3 regions of the Sinorhizobium sp. RAC02 genome follow, and region 1 is predicted to be linked to each of the others. Evidence: predicted binding sites of a transcription regulator. Region 1 holds the regulator's gene; each other region holds the start of a gene.

Evidence for each region. Region 1 encodes PhoB, which activates phosphate uptake and scavenging genes when phosphate is short. Its sites were predicted from a motif close to TGTCATNNANCTGTCAT; they were not measured.
Region 2: the regulator PhoB is predicted to act here: its motif matches at 2,715-2,731, upstream of BSY16_RS22970 (BtaA family protein).
Region 3: the regulator PhoB is predicted to act here: its motif matches at 4,937-4,953, upstream of BSY16_RS04485 (UDP-2,3-diacylglucosamine diphosphatase).

Annotation. Positions count from the first base shown of each region.
Region 1 is NZ_CP016450.1:2,795,496-2,802,550, forward strand. It holds gene argF (ornithine carbamoyltransferase) at 1-392, opposite strand, end outside; gene BSY16_RS13435 (aspartate aminotransferase family protein) at 420-1,610, opposite strand; gene BSY16_RS13440 (GcrA family cell cycle regulator) at 2,036-2,572, shown strand; gene phoB (phosphate regulon transcriptional regulator PhoB) at 2,706-3,389, opposite strand; gene phoU (phosphate signaling complex protein PhoU) at 3,404-4,132, opposite strand; gene pstB (phosphate ABC transporter ATP-binding protein PstB) at 4,183-4,998, opposite strand; gene pstA (phosphate ABC transporter permease PstA) at 5,013-6,341, opposite strand; gene pstC (phosphate ABC transporter permease subunit PstC) at 6,338-7,055, opposite strand, start outside.
Region 2 is NZ_CP016452.1:377,224-384,278, reverse strand. It holds gene BSY16_RS22980 (SGNH/GDSL hydrolase family protein) at 1-546, shown strand, start outside; gene BSY16_RS22975 (class I SAM-dependent methyltransferase) at 610-1,239, opposite strand; gene BSY16_RS22970 (BtaA family protein) at 1,276-2,541, opposite strand; gene BSY16_RS22965 (DMT family transporter) at 2,803-3,696, opposite strand; gene BSY16_RS22960 (PrkA family serine protein kinase) at 3,959-5,908, shown strand; gene BSY16_RS22955 (YeaH/YhbH family protein) at 5,930-7,055, shown strand, end outside.
Region 3 is NZ_CP016450.1:955,260-962,314, reverse strand. It holds gene BSY16_RS04505 (ABC transporter ATP-binding protein) at 1-453, opposite strand, end outside; gene BSY16_RS04500 (MlaE family ABC transporter permease) at 462-1,646, opposite strand; gene dgcA (N-acetyl-D-Glu racemase DgcA) at 1,744-2,727, shown strand; gene BSY16_RS04490 (MFS transporter) at 2,697-3,914, opposite strand; gene BSY16_RS04485 (UDP-2,3-diacylglucosamine diphosphatase) at 4,022-4,858, opposite strand; gene BSY16_RS04480 (NADP-dependent malic enzyme) at 5,094-7,055, shown strand, end outside.

The DNA.
Region 1 (7,055 bases):
GGATGCGTCAGGTCCGTCAGCGCGTTGATGACAGGCACGGTGGCATGTTCGGCAAGCTCCAGCAGACGGTTATGGTCCGTCGTGCGGATCATGATGGCATCGACGTAGCGCGACAGGACCTTGGCGGTGTCGCCGATCGTCTCGGCGCGGCCAAGCTGCATCTCGGTGCCGGACAGGAACAGCGTCTCGCCGCCGAGCTGGCGCATGCCGACATCGAAGGAGACGCGGGTTCGGGTGGACGGCTTCTCGAAGATCATCGCGAGCATCTTGCCGGCGAGCGGCTTTTCTTCCGTGCCGGCCTTGCGAGCGGCCTTGCGCGTGTGCGCATCGTCCATGATGACGCGGAGATCGCTTTCCGAAACGGCGGAAAGGTCGAGAAAATGCTTGGCCATGATGTGTCCTGTCTGTCTCGGTCCTGCTTATGCGGCTTTCGCCGCCGTCAGCTTTTCGGCTGCGCGCTCGATGCGGGCGAGCCCCTCGCGCGCCTCTTCCGCCGTGACGGTAAGCGGCGGCAGAAGCCGCAGCACGTTGTCGCCGGCGGGCACGCCGAGCAGCTTTTCCGCACGCACGGCCTTCAGAAGGTCGGCGACCGGAATCTTTGCCTTGATGCCGAGCATCAGGCCTTCGCCGCGGACATCCTCGATGATCTCCGGGAAACGGTCCTTGAGGGCCGCAAGGCCCTGGCGGAAGACGAGGGCGACGTCGCGGACATGATCAAGGAACCCGTCTTCCAGCACGACGTCGAGCACCGCATTGCCGACAGCCATGGCGAGCGGGTTGCCGCCATAGGTCGAGCCATGTGTGCCGGCGACCATGCCGGCAGCCGCTTCGTTCGTGGCAAGGCAGGCGCCAAGCGGGAAGCCGCCGCCGATGCCCTTGGCAACCGCCATGATATCCGGCGCAATACCGGACCATTCATAGGCGAAGAGGCGCCCGGTGCGGCCGACGCCGGACTGCACCTCGTCGAGGATGAGCAGCAGGCCGTACTCGTCGCAGAGCTGGCGAAGCTCCTGCATGAATTCCTTCGGAACGGGGCGGATGCCGCCCTCGCCCTGCACCGGCTCGATCAGGATGGCCGCCGTTTCCTCGGTGATCGAATCCTTGACGGCTGTGATGTCGCCGAAGGGGACCTTGAGGAAGCCCGGCGCCTTGGGGCCGAAACCTTCGATGTACTTTTCCTGTCCGCCGGCCGCGATGGTGGCGATCGTGCGGCCGTGGAAGGCGCCGTCGAAGGTGATGATGTGAAACTTGCCGGGGTGGCCCTTGGCGAAATGATAGCGCCGCGCCGTCTTGATCGCGCATTCCAGCGCTTCCGCCCCGGAATTGGTGAAAAACACCTTGTCGGCGAAGGTCGCCTCCGTCAGCCGGCGGCCAAGGCTTTCCTGGCCCGGAACCTCATAGAGGTTGGACAGGTGCCAGACCTTCTCGGCCTGATCCTTCAGCGCGGCGACGAGATGGGGATGCGCATGGCCCAGCGAATTGACGGCGACGCCAGCGGCGAAATCGAGATATCGCTCGCCATTTTCGGCGATCAGCCAGACGCCCTCCCCGCGCGTGAACCGGAGCGGTGCACGCATATAGGTTTCATAGAGCGGCGCGGCATCGGCCATGGCGCAGGTCCCCCGAAAAGAGATGCGGAAAGATTCGTTTACGGCTTGACTTTTCCAGGCTTTAGAAAAATCAAAAACCGCCTTTCGGCGGCATGCGGCACTATCAGCATTTCTCCCTGCAATGTCAATGAAATGCACGTCTAAAATGCCGCTGAACCTACCGCAACGTGAGGATTCACGATACGCGCGCAAGGTGTCGCTCTTGAGTCACACCAGGGCAGCAAGTTGGGGAAAACTCCGAAATCGATTCGCACCGATTCCCGCGACTCTTGTCACAGAGTCCCCCGAACTCTAGGTTAAAGACCAATTACTAGACTGCAAGCGGCGGAACTAGTCACCAAAAGAGTTAGGGCGTTCAAGTTCCGGACCCATCCGGAACGCGATGAGGGATTCCCGCATCGCGAGCGTCGAACGGAGACGAGAAGATGAACTGGACAGACGAGCGGGTCGAGAAACTCAAGAAGCTCTGGAGCGAAGGTCTGAGCGCGAGCCAGATCGCAGCGCAGCTCGGCGGCGTCAGCCGTAACGCCGTCATCGGCAAGGTGCACCGCCTGAACCTGCCGGGCCGCGCGAAAGCCGGCGGCACGCCGACCGCCGCCCGCCCGAAGCGTCCGGCCGTTGCAACGCCGCGGCCGTCGAACTTCGCGGCCCGTCCGGTCCCCGCTCGCGTGGCGGCGCGCCCGACCGGCGCGATCCTCGCCAAGGAAGACATCGACGCCGATTTCGACGCACAGACGGAGCAGCTTCCGGTTCCCGCCAACGGCAACAAAGTGGTTGTGCCGATGTCGCGGAAGCTGGAACTGACCGAGCTGACCGAGCGCACCTGCAAGTGGCCGATCGGCGACCCGCTGAACGACGACTTCCACTTCTGCGGCAACGAGTCCCCGGACAACTCACCCTACTGCACCTACCACCAGCGCCTCGCCTACCAGCCATCGGCTGAACGGCGCCGGATGCGCTAGCAGAAACGAAGAGCTGAATGCGATGAGGGCCCGGAAGGGCCCTTTTCTTTTGTGCTGGCGAGAGACGCGCAGCCCCAAAAACGCAAACAGGCCCCGAAGGGCCCATTTCCGTCCTTGGGAGGAAACGCTTGGCTCAGGTTTCCAGCGAGTAGCCAGCGCCGCGAACGGTGCGGATGACGTCCTGCATGTTGGCGAAGTTGAGCGCCTTGCGCAGGCGCCCGACATGCACGTCGACGGTGCGCTCGTCGACATAGATGTCATGGCCCCAGACGCCATCGAGAAGCTGCGAGCGCGAGAAGACGCGGCCTGGCGAGGTCATCAGGAACTCCAGGAGGCGGAACTCCGTCGGGCCGAGGCGGACCTCGCGGGTGCGACGGTGCACGCGATGCGTCTCGCGGTCGAGTTCGATATCGCCGCAGCGCAGCACCGTCGAGACGACCTCGGGTTTTGCACGGCGCAGCATGGCGCGAACGCGCGCGACGAGCTCCGGCGTCGAGAACGGCTTGACGACATAGTCGTCGGCGCCGGTCGCTAGCCCGCGCACGCGCTCGCTTTCCTCGCCGCGTGCCGTCAGCATGATGATCGGCAGGCGCTCGGTTTCCGGACGCTGGCGCAGCCGCCGGCACAGCTCGATGCCCGAAACGCCCGGCAGCATCCAGTCGAGGATGAGAAGGTCCGGCAGGCGCTCCTGCAGGCGCATCTCGGCCTCGTCACCGTTCAGGATCGTATCGACCTCAAAACCTTCGGCCTCGAGATTGTAGCGCAGGAGGACGCTGAGCGCCTCCTCGTCTTCGACGACGGCAATTCTGGGCACCATGGAGGTGAAACTCCTTACTCGGAGGCGTCGGTAACGTCGGCAGTGACCACCGACGTCGTGGTGTCGTCCTTCGGGCGTTCACCCTCGGGCTGCGAGCCGGTCGCCATGTAGTAGATGGTTTCCGCAATGTTGGTCGCGTGGTCGCCGATGCGCTCGATGTTCTTGGCGCAGAACAGGAGATGCGTGCAGGGCGTGATGTTGCGCGGATCTTCCATCATGTAGGTCAGGAGTTCGCGGAACAGCGACGTGTAGATCGCGTCGATCTCGTCGTCGCGCTCGCGGATGGCCTTGGCCTTCTCGATCGAGCGGGTCGCGTAGACGTCGAGGACTTCTTTCAGCTGCATCAGTGCGAGTTCCGCGAGATGCTCGAGACCGCGGGTGAGCTTGCGCGGCATGCCCGAGCTCTGCACCGCGATGACGCGCTTGGCGGTGTTCTTGCCAAGGTCACCGACGCGCTCCAGTTCGGCCGCGATGCGGATGGCGCCCATGATTTCGCGCAGGTCCGCCGCCATCGGCTGGCGCTTGGCGATCGTGACGATCGCCTTCTCGTTGATCTGGCGCTCGGCAGTGTCGAGGATGACGTCCTCGGAAATGACCTTCTGCGCCAGAGCGCCATCGGTCGCGACCAGGGCGCGGACGGCATCCGCAACCATCTGCTCGGCCGTGCCGCCCATCTCGGAGATGCGGCGGGAGAGGTACTTCAGTTCTTCGTCGTAAATCGAGACGATATGGGTCGATGACATGGTTCTGTCCTTAATGCGCTCGGGTTTTCAGGGCTTTGGCGACGATCGCGTCAGCCGAAGCGGCCCATGATGTAGTCCTGCGTGCGCTGGTCGTCCGGGTTGGTGAACATCTTGTCGGTGTCGTTCTCCTCGACGAGATTGCCGAGGTGGAACATGGCGGTGCGCTGCGAGACGCGGGCCGCCTGCTGCATCGAGTGCGTCACGATGACGATCGTGAAGTTGGCGCGCAGCTCGTGGATCAGTTCCTCGACCTTGGCGGTCGCGATCGGGTCGAGCGCCGAGCACGGCTCATCCATCAGGATGACTTCCGGGCTGACGGCGACGGCGCGCGCGATGCAGAGGCGCTGCTGCTGGCCGCCGGAGAGACCGGTGCCGCCTTCCTGCAGACGGTCCTTCACCTCGTTCCAGAGGCCGGCCTTCTGCAGGCTCTTTTCGACGATGGCATCCATGTCCGCCTTCGTCTTGGCGAGGCCGTGGATGCGCGGGCCGTAGGCGACGTTTTCATAGATCGACTTCGGGAAGGGGTTCGGCTTCTGGAACACCATGCCGACGCGGGCGCGCAGTTCCACGACGTCGATGCTCGGATCGTAGATGTCATCCGTATCGAGCGTGATCCGGCCGGTGACGCGGCAGCCTTCGATCGTGTCGTTCATGCGGTTCAGCGTGCGCAGGAACGTCGACTTGCCGCAGCCCGACGGGCCGATGAGCGCAGTCACGGTGTTTTCGCGGACGTTCAGGTTGACGTCGTAGAGGGCGCGCTTGTCGCTGTAGTAGACCGAAACGTCCTTGCCGATCATCTTGATGGAAATGTCGTTCATTTTCTTGTCCAGCGCTTTCTCGACTGCTGCTTCTGACATGATGTTCATCTGTCTATAACCTTCTACCAGCGCCGTTCAAAACGGCGGCGCAACAGGATTGCACCCACATTCATGAGGATGAGGAAGATGAGGAGGATGATGATCGCTCCCGACGTGCGCTCCACGAAGGCGCGTTCCGCCTCGTTCGCCCACATGTAGATCTGCACCGGAAGGGCCGTTGCGGGCTCAAGCGGCGTTGACGGAATGTCCGCGACGAAGGCGACCATGCCGATCAAGAGCAGCGGTGCGGTTTCGCCGAGCGCATGCGCCAGGCCGATGATCGTGCCCGTCAGGATGCCCGGCATGGCGAGCGGCAGGACGTGGTGGAACACGGTCTGCATCTTCGAGGCGCCGAGGCCGAGGGCCGCTGCACGGATCGACGGCGGCACGGCCTTGAGAGCGGCGCGGGTCGCGATGATGATGGTCGGCAGCGTCATCAGGGTCAGCACCAGGCCGCCGACGAGGGCTGCCGAGCGCGGGAAACCCGCGAAGTTGACGAAGACGGCGAGGCCGAGCAGACCGTAGACGATCGACGGCACCGCGGCGAGATTGTTGATGTTGACTTCGATGAGGTCGGTGAAGCGGTTCTTCGGGGCGAACTCCTCGAGATAGATCGAGGCGGCCACACCGATCGGCAGCGACAGCGCGAGCACGATCAGCATCATGAAGAGCGAGCCGACGGCCGCGACGCCGACGCCGGCGGCTTCCGGACGGCTCGATGCGCCGTTGATGAAGATACCGGTATTGAAATGCTTGGCGAGCGCGCCGGTTTCAGCAAGCTGGTTCATCCAGCCGAGCTGCTTGTCGGAGATCTTGCGGTTGCTCTCCGCGACGGAGAGATCGATCTGCCCCTTGAACGCTGAGTCGAGATCGCCGTGGGCGAGGAAGGTGACCGTCTGCGTGGTGCCGATGAGTGCCGGATTGGCCGTGATGAGGTCACGCAGCTGAACGCGGACGCTGTCCGAGATCATGCCGTTGACCGCCTTGAGGCCGGCGCGGTCGTCTTCGCTGACGCCGAGCACCTTGGCAAGTGCGTTGCGGGCAACGACCGGATAGTTGGCCGAGACCAGCTTCTGCGGATTGGTGGCGCGCTCATTGTTCTTGTCGATGATCTGTTCCGAGAATTCGACCGGAATGGTGATCATCGACTGCTGGAAGGCGGTATAGCCCTTGGAGACAACCGAAAACAGCAGGAGGAACAGGAACAGTAGGCCAAAGCTGATTGCGGCCATGCCGTAGAGACGGAAGCGCCGTTCGGCGGCGTAGCGGCCACGCAGACCGATATCGCGGCGTTGAGGCTTGGCGGCAGCACCTAGGGCGGCCATCGAGGGGCTCGTAGAGACCTGGCTCATTCGTACTGCTCCCGGTATTTGCGCACGATATAGAGGGCGTAGATGTTAAGGCAAAGCGTGATGACAAACAGCGTGATGCCAAGCGCGAAGGCCACCAGCGTCTGAGGCGAGGTGAACTCGAGGTCCCCCGTCAGCTGGTTGACGATCTTGACCGTCACCGTCGTCATCGGCTCGAACGGGTTGAGCTGCATGCGGGCGGCAACACCGGCGGCCAGCACCACGATCATGGTTTCGCCGACGGCGCGCGATGCGGTCATCAGGAGTGCGCCGACGATGCCGGGCAGTGCCGCCGGCAGGATGACGCGCTTGATGGTTTCCGAGCGGGTGGCACCGAGGCCGAGCGAGCCGTCACGTAGCGCCCGCGGCACGGCGGTGATGATGTCGTCCGACAGCGAGGAGACGTAGGGGATCAGCATGATACCCATAACGAAACCGGCGGTCAGAACGCTCTGTGCCTGGATGAAGTTCGAATAGTTGCCGGTGACGAGACCGTTCAGCTGGGCGGAGATGTCGCGCAGGAACGGGCCGACCGTCACCAGGGCAAAGAAGCCGTAGACGATCGTCGGAATGCCGGCGAGCACTTCAAGCAAGGGCTTGGCAACCGAACGGACCGTGCGCGAGGCGTATTCGGACATGTAGATCGCCGCGAAGAGGCCGACGGGCACGGCAACCAGCATAGCGACGAAGCCGATATAGAGCGTGCCAGCGAGCAGC
Region 2 (7,055 bases), on a different replicon from region 1:
GGCGCCATGGCAGCACGGCTCGGCACGGACTATCATATCATCGAGGAGGGGCTCAGCGCCCGCACCACCAGTCTCGACGATCCGAATGACGCAAGGCTCAACGGCAGCGCCTATCTGCCGGCGGCACTCGCCAGCCACCTGCCGCTGGATCTTGTCATCCTCATGCTGGGCACCAACGACACGAAATCTTATTTCCACCGTACGCCCTACGAGATCGCCAACGGCATGGGCAAGCTCGTCGGCCAGGCGCTGACTTCTACCGGCGGTGTCGGTACGCCCTATCCCGCGCCGCGCGTGCTCGTCGTTGCCCCGCCGCCGCTGGCGCCGATGCCCGATCCCTGGTTCGAAGGCATGTTCGGTGGCGGATATGAAAAGTCGAAGGAGTTGGCCGGGCTCTACAAGGCGCTCGCCGCTTTCATGAAGGTCGAGTTCCTGGCCGCTGGCGAGCACGTCTCAACCGATGGCGTCGATGGCATCCATTTTTCTGCGGAAACCAACATCCGGCTCGGAAACGCGATCGCGGCGAAGGTCGAGACGCTGTTCTGAGATAAGCCACTCCGGCGCCTCCGTTGTCGGAGTGGCTTTATGCTTTGCCTGCGGCTATGCCAATCAAGGCATCCGGATCACGGCGATCCAGGAAAAGCCGCGATGGAGCCTTTTCGCTTCGCTGCGTCCGGCATGGGCGTCGGCCAGTTCGGCGGCAAAGTCGAACAGGTCGGCGCGCGGCGTCACATGGTGCCAACCGAGCCAGGTGGTCACGGCGCGCTTGAACCAGCCGGGCAAGCCCTGCATGTCGCCGAAATCGGCGATGTGCAGCTCCCCGCCCGGGGCGAGGCGGGCAGTGGCCTCCGTGACGACCTTCTGCCATTGCGGGATCATCGATACGGCGTAGGAAATGAAGATACGATCGTAGCTGCCCTGGCCGAAAGCCACCTGCGGGTCGAAAGCGGCGGCGTCCGCTCTGGCGAGGCGTATCCTGCCGTCGAGGCCAGCGCCCGCGACGGCTTTTTCCGCTGCCGTGAGCATTTCCTGGGAGATGTCGATGCCGTGAAACCGGGCCTCGGGATAAAGCCCAGCGGCTTTCACGAGATTGCGCCCGGTGCCGCAGCCGATCTCCAGCACCGCGCCGCCCGGTGCTGGGCGGAGGCCGGCAAGCAAGGGGTCTCGGCCGAGCAAGTAGTATTTTCGCGTGGCATCATAGATGCCGAACCGCCGCTGCCAGCGGTAGATGCGGTCCATGAGCAGCGCATGGTCGGATAGCGCGTTCATCGACGCTCACCCCTTGAATTCATAGAGGTGGAAACCGCCGTAGATCGACGAGCGATCCTTGTCGTGCAACGCACGCGATTCCGCGGCGTGGTAGGCCCAGCGATCGAGGATGGTATCGGCGACACGGCCGGGCAGCAGGCTTTCGGCGGGCGCCGTGCGGAAAATGACGCGTGCGCCGGGGGCGGCGGTGCGGGTGATCTCGCTCCACAAGGCGTTGAGCTGCACATCCGTCATCCAGTCCTGCGCATCGAGCAGGATGAAGCGATCGACGGATTGGGGAGCTTTTGCCGCGAGGAACTCGGTCAGCGAGGTGTTGGTGATGGAGATGCGGCCGGCGCGGCTGCGGACTGCCTCGAAATTCTGCCGGGAGAGATAGGGCGGCAGTGGTGCAAGATCTCCGCTGCCATACCCGCGGCCGAAGGCCTGCCAGGCAAAATAGTTTTCCGAGAGCGGGAAGCCGCAGGCGAGTTTTTCGACGCGCTGGCGCAGGATCGACGCCATGTCGCTGCCGGCGCCCGAAAGCGCTTCATATTGCTGCGGCGGAATGCCGAGCCCGAAGAGCGAGCTTTTCCGCCCCGTCGCCCAGCGGACCAGGCGCTTTTCGAAGAGCGGTGCCAGCGTTTCGTCGAAGAAGCGCTTCTGGTCCTCGATCGTACGCGCCTTGAGCAGGCCGCGCGGATCGGCGCCGTAGAGCCGAGCCATCGTATGGCCGAGGCCGATGAAGCCGCCGAGCAGGCCGTGGCGATAGAGGTGGCGATGGAAGATAGAGATGCGGCGGCGACCGGTGACCGTCCGGCTTTCCCAGTAATCACGGGTCTCCGCATCGAGATGGGGCCGCAGATAGTGCTGGTAGGCGTCGAGGTTCCGGCGATCATCGCCCTGGCCGTAGAACCGGTAGAAGGTCTCGTAGTCCGGCAGGTGGGCGGCGGCGGTCAGTTTCAGGCGGTTGAAACAGACATGCGCCGGGTTGAGATCCACCGCCTCGATGCGGGCGGGATCGGCGACGAGATAGGAAAGCGCATTGCAGCCGCCGGACGCGATGGTGACGATGCTGTTTCCCGGCGCGATCTTCAGCGCAGCCATGTCGACATCGGGATCTTCCCAGATCTGCGCATAGACGAGATTCCGGAAAAGCCGGGAGAAGACATATTCGGACATTCCGGAGGCGGAGAGCAACGGATTGCGGCGAACGGCGCGGTTGAGGCGCTTGCCGACCCCCTCTTTGCGCGCTGCGGTCGGGGAGGGAGCGGGAGAGATCACCGTTTCGATCATCAGGGTTTCCTACGCTGGAATGTCCGTCCTCACCCATCGACGCGACGGGCTGGACGGCGGCGAACTGCGGATGCCTGTGCGGTGAAGTAATCGATGCGAAGTCGGTCTGGTCGGTTCCCATCTCGATCGTCACGATCACCGAGCGGCATGGGGCAGCGTTTCACCAGATCGCCATGACACCCGCATGACATCCGCCATTCTGTCCACAGGACGGTGCCCGATGCATTCTCTTTGGAACGGTGCGACGGCCCGCGCTATCGCTCAGCGCAGGAAGATCAGGCCCATGCCGATGACGACGAGGGCGGCACCGGCCCAGGCTCCGCCGGCCGGGCGCTCGCCGGTCTTCAGCCACAGCATCGGCAGGATCATGACCGGAGAGGTGGCCGAGAGTGTCGAGATGATGCCGACCTTGCCGCCCGACAATGCAAAGAGCAGCAGCGTCATGCCGATGGCAAGCGCGAGCACACCGGTCAATGCGGTCATCGCCGCGACTTTGAGCGTGAGCGGCCCTTTCGGCTTGACGGAGGGGATGGGCAGTTGGGTCAGGACGCTGAGGCAGAGCGCGGCAATGCCGACGCGCAGCAGCGAGGCGACGAAGGGGTCGATGCCGGTCTCCATGACGGGGCGCACGAGGATGGAGCCGATGGCCTGGCCCGTCGCGGCGCCCAGCCCCAGCAGGACACCGATCGACAGCGGCCCCTTGATCGTCTCCCATTCATGTATCTGCGCCCGCCGCTTGCCGAAGAGAATGGCGAGGAACACCCCTGTGGCCGTCAGCGCGATCCCCGCCATGGCGGGGACCGGCAGGGCTTCGCCCAGCACCAGCCAGCCGAGCAGAGCTGCAATCGGCGCATTCAGCGCGAAGAGGATTCCGGAGCGGCGCGGGCCAAGCCGGTTCAGCGTGGCGAAGAGCAGCGTGTCGCCAACGAAGATGCCGATCAATCCGGACAGCAGCAGCGGGCCGATGCTCGCCGCATCCAGCTCCCGCCATGTGCCGGTCGCCAGCACATAGAGGGCAAGAAGGCCAGTGACGAAGATCTGGCGGACCCGGTTGAAGGCCGGCGCGCCGAGATGGCCGGCAGGCCCTGCCGAGATCAGTCCGGTCAAGGCCCAGCAGGTCGCGGCACCGAGCGCGGCAAGTTCGTGAATTGGCATTGTGTTCCGATCGGTCGATTATATGCTGGTGGACATTGCATGTCCGTGATTCGCGTTAAAGCGCGCACAGACGGCTCGCGTCCAGTGCCATGTCTGTTGAATGAACAGAGTGCTTGGAAGATTTGCTGCCTTCAGTATCCAAGCTTGCATTCACTTTCTGTTTACAGCGAAGGCGGGAACAAATTTCTGCTGCATTCCGTTTAAAAAACAGGACGGCAGACGCGAAAAAAGCTATACTGTTCGATGACCGCAGGAGCGTTCCATGAGAACCACTGGCAGCGATGTTTTCGACCTCTTTTCAAAAACTTATGCGAGCACCGCGCAGGAGGAGCTGAGCCTCCAGGAGTACCTGCTGGCGTGCCGTGACGATAAAAAGATGTATGCCACCGCGCCGGAGCGGATGGTGACGGCCATCGGCGAACCGCAACTCATCGATACCAGTGCCGACGAGCGCCTCGGCCGAATATTCGGCAACCGAACCATCAAGATTTACCCCTCCTTCTCCGATTTCTACGGCATGGAAGACACGATCGAGCGGATCGTCGGCTACTTCCGCTATGCCGCGCAGGGGCTCGAAGAGCGCAAGCAGATTCTCTACCTGCTGGGTCCGGTGGGGGGCGGCAAGTCCTCGCTCGCCGAACGCCTCAAGAAGCTGATGGAAGACCAACCGATCTACACGCTCGCCATCGACGGCAAGATCAGCCCGGTTTTCGAATCACCTCTCGGTCTCTTCAGCCGCGAGCGCATGGGCGATCTGCTGGAGGACAAATACGGCATCGCCAAGCGGCGGCTCACCGGCCTCATCTCGCCCTGGGCGACGAAGCGGCTCGACGAGATCGGCGGCGATATTTCGCGGTTCAGCGTCGTCAAGCTCATGCCCTCCCGGCTGCGCCAGATCGCCATTGCCAAGACCGAACCCGGCGACGAGAACAATCAGGACGTCTCGACCCTGGTCGGCAAGGTGGATATCCGCCAACTCGAAAACTTCAGCCAGGCCGATCCCGACGCCTATTCCTTCAGCGGCGGTCTCAACCGCACGACCCAGGGCCTGCTCGAATTCGTTGAAATGTTCAAGGCACCGATCAAGGTGCTGCATCCGCTGCTCACTGCCACGCAGGAGGGCAGCTACAACGGCACGGAAAACTTCGGCTCTTTCCCCTATCAGGGCATCGTGCTTGCCCATTCCAACGAATCGGAATGGCTACATTTCAAGCACAACAAGAACAACGAGGCCTTCCTCGACCGTATCCTGGTGGTCAAGGTTCCCTATTGCCTGCGCATCACCGAGGAGCGGCAGATCTACGAAAAGCTGCTGCGGGAGAGCGAGCTTTCCGCCAGCCCCTGCGCGCCGGAAGTGCTGGAAAACCTCAGCCGATTCACCGTCGCCACGCGGTTGACCCCGCATGAAAATTCGCCGACCTACACCAAGATGCGCGTCTATGACGGCGAGAACCTCAAGGACACCGATCCCAAGGCAAAATCGCTGCAGGAATACCGGGATGCCGCCGGCGTCGACGAGGGCATGACCGGCATCAGCACGCGGTTCGCCTTCAAGGTGCTGTCCGAGACCTTCAACTACGATACCAAGGAGGTCGCGGCTGACTCGGTCCATCTGATGTACATCCTCGAACAGGCGATCCGCCGCGAGCAGTTCTCCAAAGAGGTCGAGGCGAACTACATCGATTTCATCCGCTCGGAACTGGCGAGCCGCTACGCCGAGTTCATCGGTCACGAGATCCAGAAGGCCTACCTGGAATCCTACAGCGAATATGGCCAGAACCTGTTCGATCGCTACATTTCCTACGCCGATGCCTGGCTGGAAGACCAGGATTTCAAGGATCCCGACACGGGGCAGATCCTCAACCGGGAAATCCTCGACAGCGAGCTGTCGCAGATCGAAAAGCCTGCCGGTATCGCCAACCCCAAGGATTTCCGCAACGAAGTCGTGAAATTCACCCTGCGTGCCCGGGCCCGCAATGGCGGGCGCAATCCGGCCTGGACGAGTTACGAAAAACTGCGCGAGGTCATCGAAAAGCGCATGTTCGGCCAGGTCGAGGACCTGTTGCCGGTCATCAGCTTCGGCTCGAAGAAGGACAGTGCCACGGAAAAGCAGCACGCCGAATTCGTCGACCGCATGACCGAGCGTGGCTATACCGTGCGGCAGGTCCGGCGGCTGGTCGATTGGTACATGCGCGTCAACAAGGCTGGCTGACACCGAAACGGGAGTCGGCCCATGCCGAATTTCATCGATCGCCGGCTGAACCCCAAGGACCGCAGCCTCGGCAACCGGCAACGTTTCCTGAAGCGGGTGCATGACGAGTTGAAGCGCTCGATCCGCGATCAGGTCCGCTCCGACAAGATCGCCGATGTCGATACCGCCCATGGCGTGCCCGTGCCAAAGCGCGGTGCCGACGAACCCAGTTTTCGCAACGCCTCAAACAGCGGCGAACGGCATCACGTCCTGCCCGGCAACGAGAGTTTTTCGGCGGGTGACCGGATCGGCAAACCGGATGCCGGCGGCGGCCAGGGTGGCGGTCGTGGTCCCGGGCGCGGCGAAGGCGACGACGATTTCCTCTTCATCCTGTCGCGCGACGAGGTGCTCGATCTTTTCTTCGAGGACCTGGAGCTTCCCGACATGGTCAAGCTCAACCTCAAGGAAACCGTGACCTACAAGCCGCGCCGCGTCGGCTTCACCACGGCAGGCACGCCCAGCAACATCAATGTCGGGCGCACGATGCGCAACAGTTTTGGCCGGCGCATTGCGCTCCACCGCCCGAGTACAAAGGAATATCAGGCGGTTGCCGACGAGATCGCGGCGCTGGAAAACGAGCCGACCCCTTCCCAGCCGCAGCGCCGGCGGCTTACGGCGCTGCGCGAAGAGCTGGAGGCGCTGGAGCGGCGGCGCAAGCGCATCGCCTATGTCGATCCCGTCGACGTGCGCTTCAACCGCTTCGAACGCCAGCCTCTGCCGAATGCCTGCGCTGTGATGTTCTGCCTGATGGACGTTTCGGCCTCGATGGGCGAACGCGAAAAGGATCTGGCGAAACGCTTCTTCGTTCTCCTGCATCTCTTCCTCAAGCGCCGCTACGAGCGCATCGACATCGTCTTCATCCGCCACACGGACGAGGCGCACGAGGTGGACGAAGAAACCTTTTTCTTCAGCAAGCAGAGCGGCGGTACGGTGGTTTCGACAGCGCTCGAGGAGATGCAGCGGATCATTCTGGATCGCTACCCGTCGAACGTCTGGAACATCTACGCCGCCCAGGCCTCCGACGGCGACAACGCCACGGGCGACTCCGAGCGCTGCGCGGCACTTCTGCGCGACGACCTTATGAAGCTCTGCCAGTACTATGCCTATG
Region 3 (7,055 bases), 1.8 Mb from region 1:
GGAAAGCTCGGAAGGGAACTTGTCCGCCGCTTCGGGCGCAAGGCCGACCAGCTCGATCTTCAGGCGCGCCAGCTCGTCCATCATCGCCTGCGGCAGGTCGAGATATTCGCGCATCGGCACCTGGATGTTCTCCTTCACCGTCAGCGCGGAGAACAGCGCGCCGTGCTGGAAGAGCACGCCGAGCTTCATGTCAAGCGCCAGGCGCTCCGCCTCGCTCGCCTTGTCAAAATCCGTGTCGAAGATGCGGATCGCGCCGGATCGGCGCGACAGAAGCCGCAGCACCGTGCGCATCAGCACCGACTTGCCGGTGCCGGACGCACCGACGAAGCCGAGGATCTCGCCGCGGTAGATATCGAGGTTGAGCTTGTCGAGCACGATGTTGCTGCCGAAGCCGACGGTCAGATCCTTGACCGAAAGCACCACATTGTCCTGTTTTGCCGAAGTCGAATCCATGAGTATCCCTAGAAGTCGATTGCGGCGTAGAACATGGCGAAGAGGCCGTCGACGAGAATGACGACGAAGATCGACTTCACGACGGAGGCTGTGACATGGCGGCCAAGTGATTCGGCACTGCCGCCGACCTTCAGCCCCTCCACGGAGGCGACGATGCCGATGATCAGCGCCATGAACGGCGCCTTGATCATGCCCGAGACGATCGTCGAAAGGTCGATCGCCTCGCGAAGCCGCGACAGGAACGTGTCGAAGGTGATGCCGGAATAGGACCAGGCGACCGCGGCGGCACCGAACAGCGCCGCGAAATTGGCAATGATGGTGAGCAGCGGCAATGCCACGGTGAGTGCTACGAGGCGCGGAAACACCAGCACGCCGATCGGGCTCAATCCCATGACCTTCAGCGCGTCGATCTCTTCGCGCATCTTCATCGAGCCGATTTCGGCGGTGATCGCGCTGCCGGAGCGACCGGCGATCATGATGGCGGTCAGGAGTACGCCGATTTCACGGAGCTGGAGAATGCCGACGAGATCGACGACAAAAACTTCGGCGCCGAAGTAACGCAGCTGGAAGGCGCCCTGTTGCGCGATGATCGCGCCGATCAGGAAGGACATCAGGAGAATGATCGGCACGGCGCGCACGCCCATGCGGTCGATCTGGTGGACGATTGCCGCGGGTGACAGGCCACTCTGGCGCCCGAGCTTCAGCTGCGCACCGCGCACAGCCGAGCCGAGAATGAACATGGCGGCAACCGCATCATCCCAGACGTCCACCATGGCACGACCGATCGGCGCGAAAATGCGCTCGAAGCGCGAGGCGGGCGGCCCCTTCTCCTCACGCGGCTCGGCAAGCTTTTCGGGCAGCGCGGCGATCAGGTCGGCATAGTGCGCGCCTTGGCGGTCGCTAACGCTCACCTCGCTGCCACCGGCCTGCCGCTCGGTGATCGCCCGGCGCAACAGCCAGGCCCCGGCCGTGTCCATTTCGGCAACACCGCTGAGGTCGATTTCGAGGGAGGCGCCGTTTTTGCGGGCGACCTCGGCCAACCGTTTGCTGGCGGCGACCGCGGTCACGTTCACCCAATGGCCGGAGAGACGCCAGATCTCCCCGTCCTTGCCCGACAGGCTTTCGGTCACGATTTCGGCTGAGGGGCTGGCGGCGGTCAAATCTCTTGCATCTTCCCGTGCTTGGGACAACATGCGCCTGTCTTATCGGCTCGCCGGCCATCTGTCACCGAACGAACCGGTAAAAGCCCCGTCCCGCCTCGATTTTTTCAGGCCCGCCAGGATCGACATGATGCACCGAACCCTTCTTGCCACCCCCGAAAGCTTTCCGATTGCCGGGGCTTTCACCATTTCGCGCGGTGCCAAGACGACGGCCGAGGTGGTGACCTGCACGATCGGCGCTTCGGGGCTGACAGGACGCGGCGAATGCGTGCCCTACAGCCGCTACGGCGAATCGGTCGCCAGCGTGCTGGCTGCCATCGAGGAGATGCGTGGCGCCATCGAAGACGGCATCGGCCGCGAGGACCTTGCCAACCTGATGCCGGCGGGCGCAGCCCGCAATGCGCTCGATTGCGCGCTGTGGGATCTCGAAGCCAAGCTCTCCGGCGTGCCGACCTGGCAAGTCATCAACACGGCCGCCCCGCAAAAACTCGTCACTGCCTATACACTCTCGCTCGGCGAACCGGAGGCGATGCAGCGCCAGGCGGCGGACCATGCATGGCGGCCTCTGCTGAAGGTCAAGGTTGGCACCGCCGACGATGCCGAACGCATCCGTGCGGTCCGCGCCGGGGCGCCGGAAAGCGCCATCATCCTCGATGCCAACGAAGGCTGGACGCCGGAAAACCTCGCCTATCATTTCTCGATCTGCGCCGAGGCGCGCATTGCGCTGGTGGAGCAACCGCTTCCGGCCGATAATGATTCGGCGCTCCGCGACAATGCCCGCCCCATCCTCGTCTGCGCCGACGAGAGCGTGCACCGGGCGGCGGATGTGGCAAAGCTCGCCGACCGCTATGACGCGATCAACATCAAGCTCGACAAGGCTGGCGGGCTCACGGAAGCGCTGATGCTGCGCGAGATGGCCAAGGAACACGACCTGAAGATCATGGTGGGCTGCATGGTCGGCACCTCGCTCGGCATGGCGCCGGCCGTGCTGCTCGCACAGGGCGCCGATTTCGTCGATCTCGACGGACCGCTGCTGCTTGCCCGCGACCGGGAGCCGGGCCTTCAGTATGAGGGTTCTACAGTCTACCCGCCAGAAGCCGCCCTTTGGGGCTGAGCGCGGGGCGCGACGACCCGGCCGGCAATGATGGCGACGAGGCCGGCCGCGGCGACGAGCGACATCAGGTAAAAACCCTGAACGCCGTACCAGCTGAACGTATAGCCGGAGACGAACGTCGCAATCGCGGTGAACATGCCGGTGTAGAAGAAGTAGAGCCCCTGCGCGGCCGCCTCCTGCTCTTCTGCCACACGCTCCACGAGCCGGCTCTGCGCACTCATGTGGATGAGCGCGTAGGTGAAGGCGTGCAGGCATTGCAGCACAAAGTAGCCAGCGAAAGACATCTCCATCGGAAAGAGGATCCAGCGCGCGACGGCCACCCCGCCGCCGACGATCATCATCGACCACAGATTGAAGCGCTGCCTCAGCTGGACGGCAAACAGGAAGAAAACCACCTCCGCAAGCACGCCCGCACTCCACAGGATGCCGACATCCACGCCGCTGAAACCCATCTTCTGCCAGTAGATCGCCGAGAAGGCGAAAAGCATGGCGTGGCTGGCGTTGACGAGGGAGACACCGATCAGCATGAGCTGCACATCCCACTGGCGCAGCGTGCTTTTCGTCGGCATCGTCGCGATCGCCGATATCGGGGAAGGCCGGCGCGGCTTGCCGATCCGGGGCGCGATCATCGCGCCGAGCACCGTCAACACGAAGGCAGCCGCCATCGCCGGCAGCACCATGTCACCGCCATAGAGGCCGGCAAGCCAGCCGCCGGTCATCGTCGCCAGAATGAAAGCGAGCGAGCCCCAGAGGCGCATCCTGCCATAATCGAAATTCCAGCGGCGCACACCGGAAAGCATAATCGCCTCGGTGATCGGGACGTATGGTGAGTAGACCGCACCCTGTAGGGTATAAAGCAGCAGAACGGGCCAGAAAGACCCCGTCGCAAACAGTGCCACCGCCGTCAGCAGAGACAGCAACCCCGACCAGATGAGCACAATCGACCGCTCGCCGATCCGGTCAGCCACCACACCGGCAATGGGTGCGGTGAAGATGCGTACGAACATCGGCACGGCGAGCACGATACCGATCTGGAAATCGCTCATCTTCAGCGTTTCCAGCCAGACAGGAAAGAACGGCAGCGCAATGCCGTTGACCATCATCGGCGCACAGAAAACGAGGGCAATACGCGCGGCGAAGAACGGCGGCGCGCCGGTGGTCACGGAAAACCCGGAAGGGGCGGTCATTGGCGGGGAACCTGCGTTGGAACGCCCTCGGCTCTAGCACGCCGACGTACGTACGCCAATCCGCTATTTCTGCCCTTTGCCGACAATGCCCGATTTGTGAAAGCCGGCTATGCGGCTTCCGACTCGCGGGCCTCGATCGCCAGCATCTGGCGCGACACCGGAACCACCTCGGCAGGCGTCGTTGCGAGCTTCTGCCAGGTGATCAGCTCCATCTCGCCATCATGGTGCTCGGCAATCGCCGTGCAGCTCTCCACCCAGTCGCCGCTGTTGATGTAGCGGATGCCGTCGATCTCGGTGATGACGGCGTGGTGGATATGGCCGCAGATAACGCCATCGGCGTCGTTGCGCCGCGCCTCTTCGACGACGACCTTCTGGAACTCGCCGATGAAGTTCACGGCCGATTTCACCTGCTGCTTGGCCCAGGACGAGAAGGACCAGTATGGCAGGCCGAGCCGGCGGCGGATGGCGGCGAAGACGACGTTGATGGCGATGGCCGCATCATAGGCCCAGTCGCCGAGATAGGCGACGACGCGGGCATGGCGCACGACGACGTCGAATTCGTCGCCGTGCAGCACGAGGTAGCGCTTGCCGTCGGCCGCTTCATGGATGATGCGCTCGGCCACCTCGACGCCACCGAAATGGGTGCCCGGGAACTCGCGCAGGAATTCATCATGGTTGCCGGGGATGTAGATGATGCGCGTACCCTTGCGCGCCTTGCGCAGCAGCTTCTGCGTCACGTCGTTGAAGGCCTGCGGCCAATACCAGTTGCGCTTGAGGCGCCAGCCATCGACGATGTCGCCGACGAGCACGATCGTCTCCGCTTCATGATGCCGCAGGAAGTCGATCAGGAAGTCCGCCTTGGCTGCCTTCGATCCCAGATGCACGTCCGAGATGAACAGCGTACGGAAGTAGCGAATGTTCGGGTCAGCGGGGGTCACAGTCATGCGTGGTTCTCCGGGTGGCCGGCCGCCGCGATGATCGTCATAAAGGGCGGCTTTGATACAGTTGAAAACCAGAGTCCTGTTTCAGATTGATGACACACCTATGCCTTTTCGATCCGCAAATAGGCATTGCACCGGTCGATGAATGCGGCTTTATGGAAGGTTCCGAAAACTTCACGTCGCGGCGGTTTCGTGTCAGGAATGGCCGCAACGAAAACAGCATATGGCAGGGAGCATCATGAGCACGGGTGATAAATCGAGGACGCAGGACGGTCCGGTAAGCGGCGACATCGACCAACAGGCCCTCTTCTTCCACCGTTACCCCCGCCCCGGCAAGCTCGAGATCACCGCCACCAAGCCGCTCGGCAACCAGCGCGACCTGGCACTTGCCTATTCGCCCGGCGTCGCCGCACCGTGCCTCGCCATCCGCGACGATCCGAACACCGCCGCCGACTACACGGCGCGCGCCAACCTGGTCGCCGTCGTGTCGAACGGCACGGCCGTTCTCGGGCTCGGCAATATCGGACCGCTGGCCTCCAAGCCCGTCATGGAAGGTAAGGCCGTCCTTTTCAAGAAATTCGCCGGCATCGACGTCTTCGACATCGAAATCGACGCGCCGACCGTCGACGAGATGGTCAATGTCGTGTCCGCGCTGGAGCCGACCTTCGGCGGCATCAACCTGGAAGACATCAAGGCGCCGGAATGTTTCGAGGTGGAGCGTCAGCTGCGCGAGAAGATGGATATCCCCGTCTTCCACGACGACCAGCATGGCACGGCGATCATCGTCGCCGCCGCGGTGCTGAACGGCCTGGAACTGGCCGGAAAGTCGCTGCATGAAGCGAAGATCGTTACCTCCGGGGCCGGCGCCGCAGCACTTGCCTGCCTCAACCAGCTCGTGGTGCTCGGTGCCAAGGTCGAGAATATCTGGGTGCACGATCTCGAAGGCCTCGTCTACAAGGGCCGCGAAGTGCTGATGGACCAATGGAAGGACGTCTACGCGCAGGAAACGGACAAGCGCCAGCTTTCCGAGAGCATCGACGGTGCCGACGTCTTCCTCGGCCTTTCGGCCGCCGGTGTGCTGAAGCCGGAACTGCTCGCCCGCATGGCGGAACGGCCGCTGATCATGGCGCTCGCCAACCCGACGCCGGAAATCATGCCGGAAGAAGCGCGCGCCGCCCGCCCGGACGCCATGATCTGCACCGGTCGCTCGGACTTCCCCAACCAGGTCAACAACGTCCTCTGCTTCCCCTACATCTTCCGCGGCGCGCTCGATTGCGGCGCGCGCACGATCAACGAGGAAATGAAGATGGCGGCGGTGCGGGCGATCGCAGCGCTTGCCCGCGAGGAAGTGTCCGATGTTGCCGCGCGCGCCTATTCCGGTGACACGCCGAGTTTCGGCCCGAACTACCTGATCCCCTCGCCCTTCGACCAGCGCCTCATCCTGCGCATCGCACCGGCCGTCGCGCGTGCGGCGGCGGAAACCGGCGTTGCGACGCGTCCGATCACCGATTTCGACGCCTATCTCGACCAGTTGAACCGCTTCGTCTGGCGCTCGGGCTTCATCATGAAGCCGATCTTCGCCGCCGCGAAAAAGGCCGAAAAGAAGCGCGTGATCTTCGCCGAAGGCGAGGACGAGCGCGTGCTGCGCGCCGCCCAGGTGCTGCTGGAAGAGGATATCGCCAAGCCGATCCTCATCGGCCGCCCGCACATCATCGAAACGCGCCTGAAGCGGTATGGCCTGCGTGTGCGCCCGACGGTCGATTTCGAGGTGGTGAACCCGGAAGACGATCCGCGTTACCGTGACTATGTCGACGAGTACTTCCGCATCGTCGGCCGCAAAGGCGTGAACCCGGAAGCCGCCCGCACCATCGTGCGCACGAATCAGACGGTCATCGGCGCGCTTGCCGTCAAGCGCGGCGACGCCGATGCTCTGATCTGCGGCGTCGAAGGCCGCTATGCCCGGCATCTGCGCGATGTGCGCCAGATCATCGGCAAGCGGGACGGCGTGCTCGATTTCTCGGCGCTCAGCCTGCTCATCTCGCAGCGTGGTGCCACCTTCTTCACCGATACCTACGTCACCTGCGAGCCGACCGCCGAAGCAGTGGCCCAGATGACGGTGATGGCGGCACAGGAAATCCGCCGCTTCGGCATCACGCCGCGCGCCGCCCTCGTCTCGCACTCGAACTTCGGTTCGCGCGAT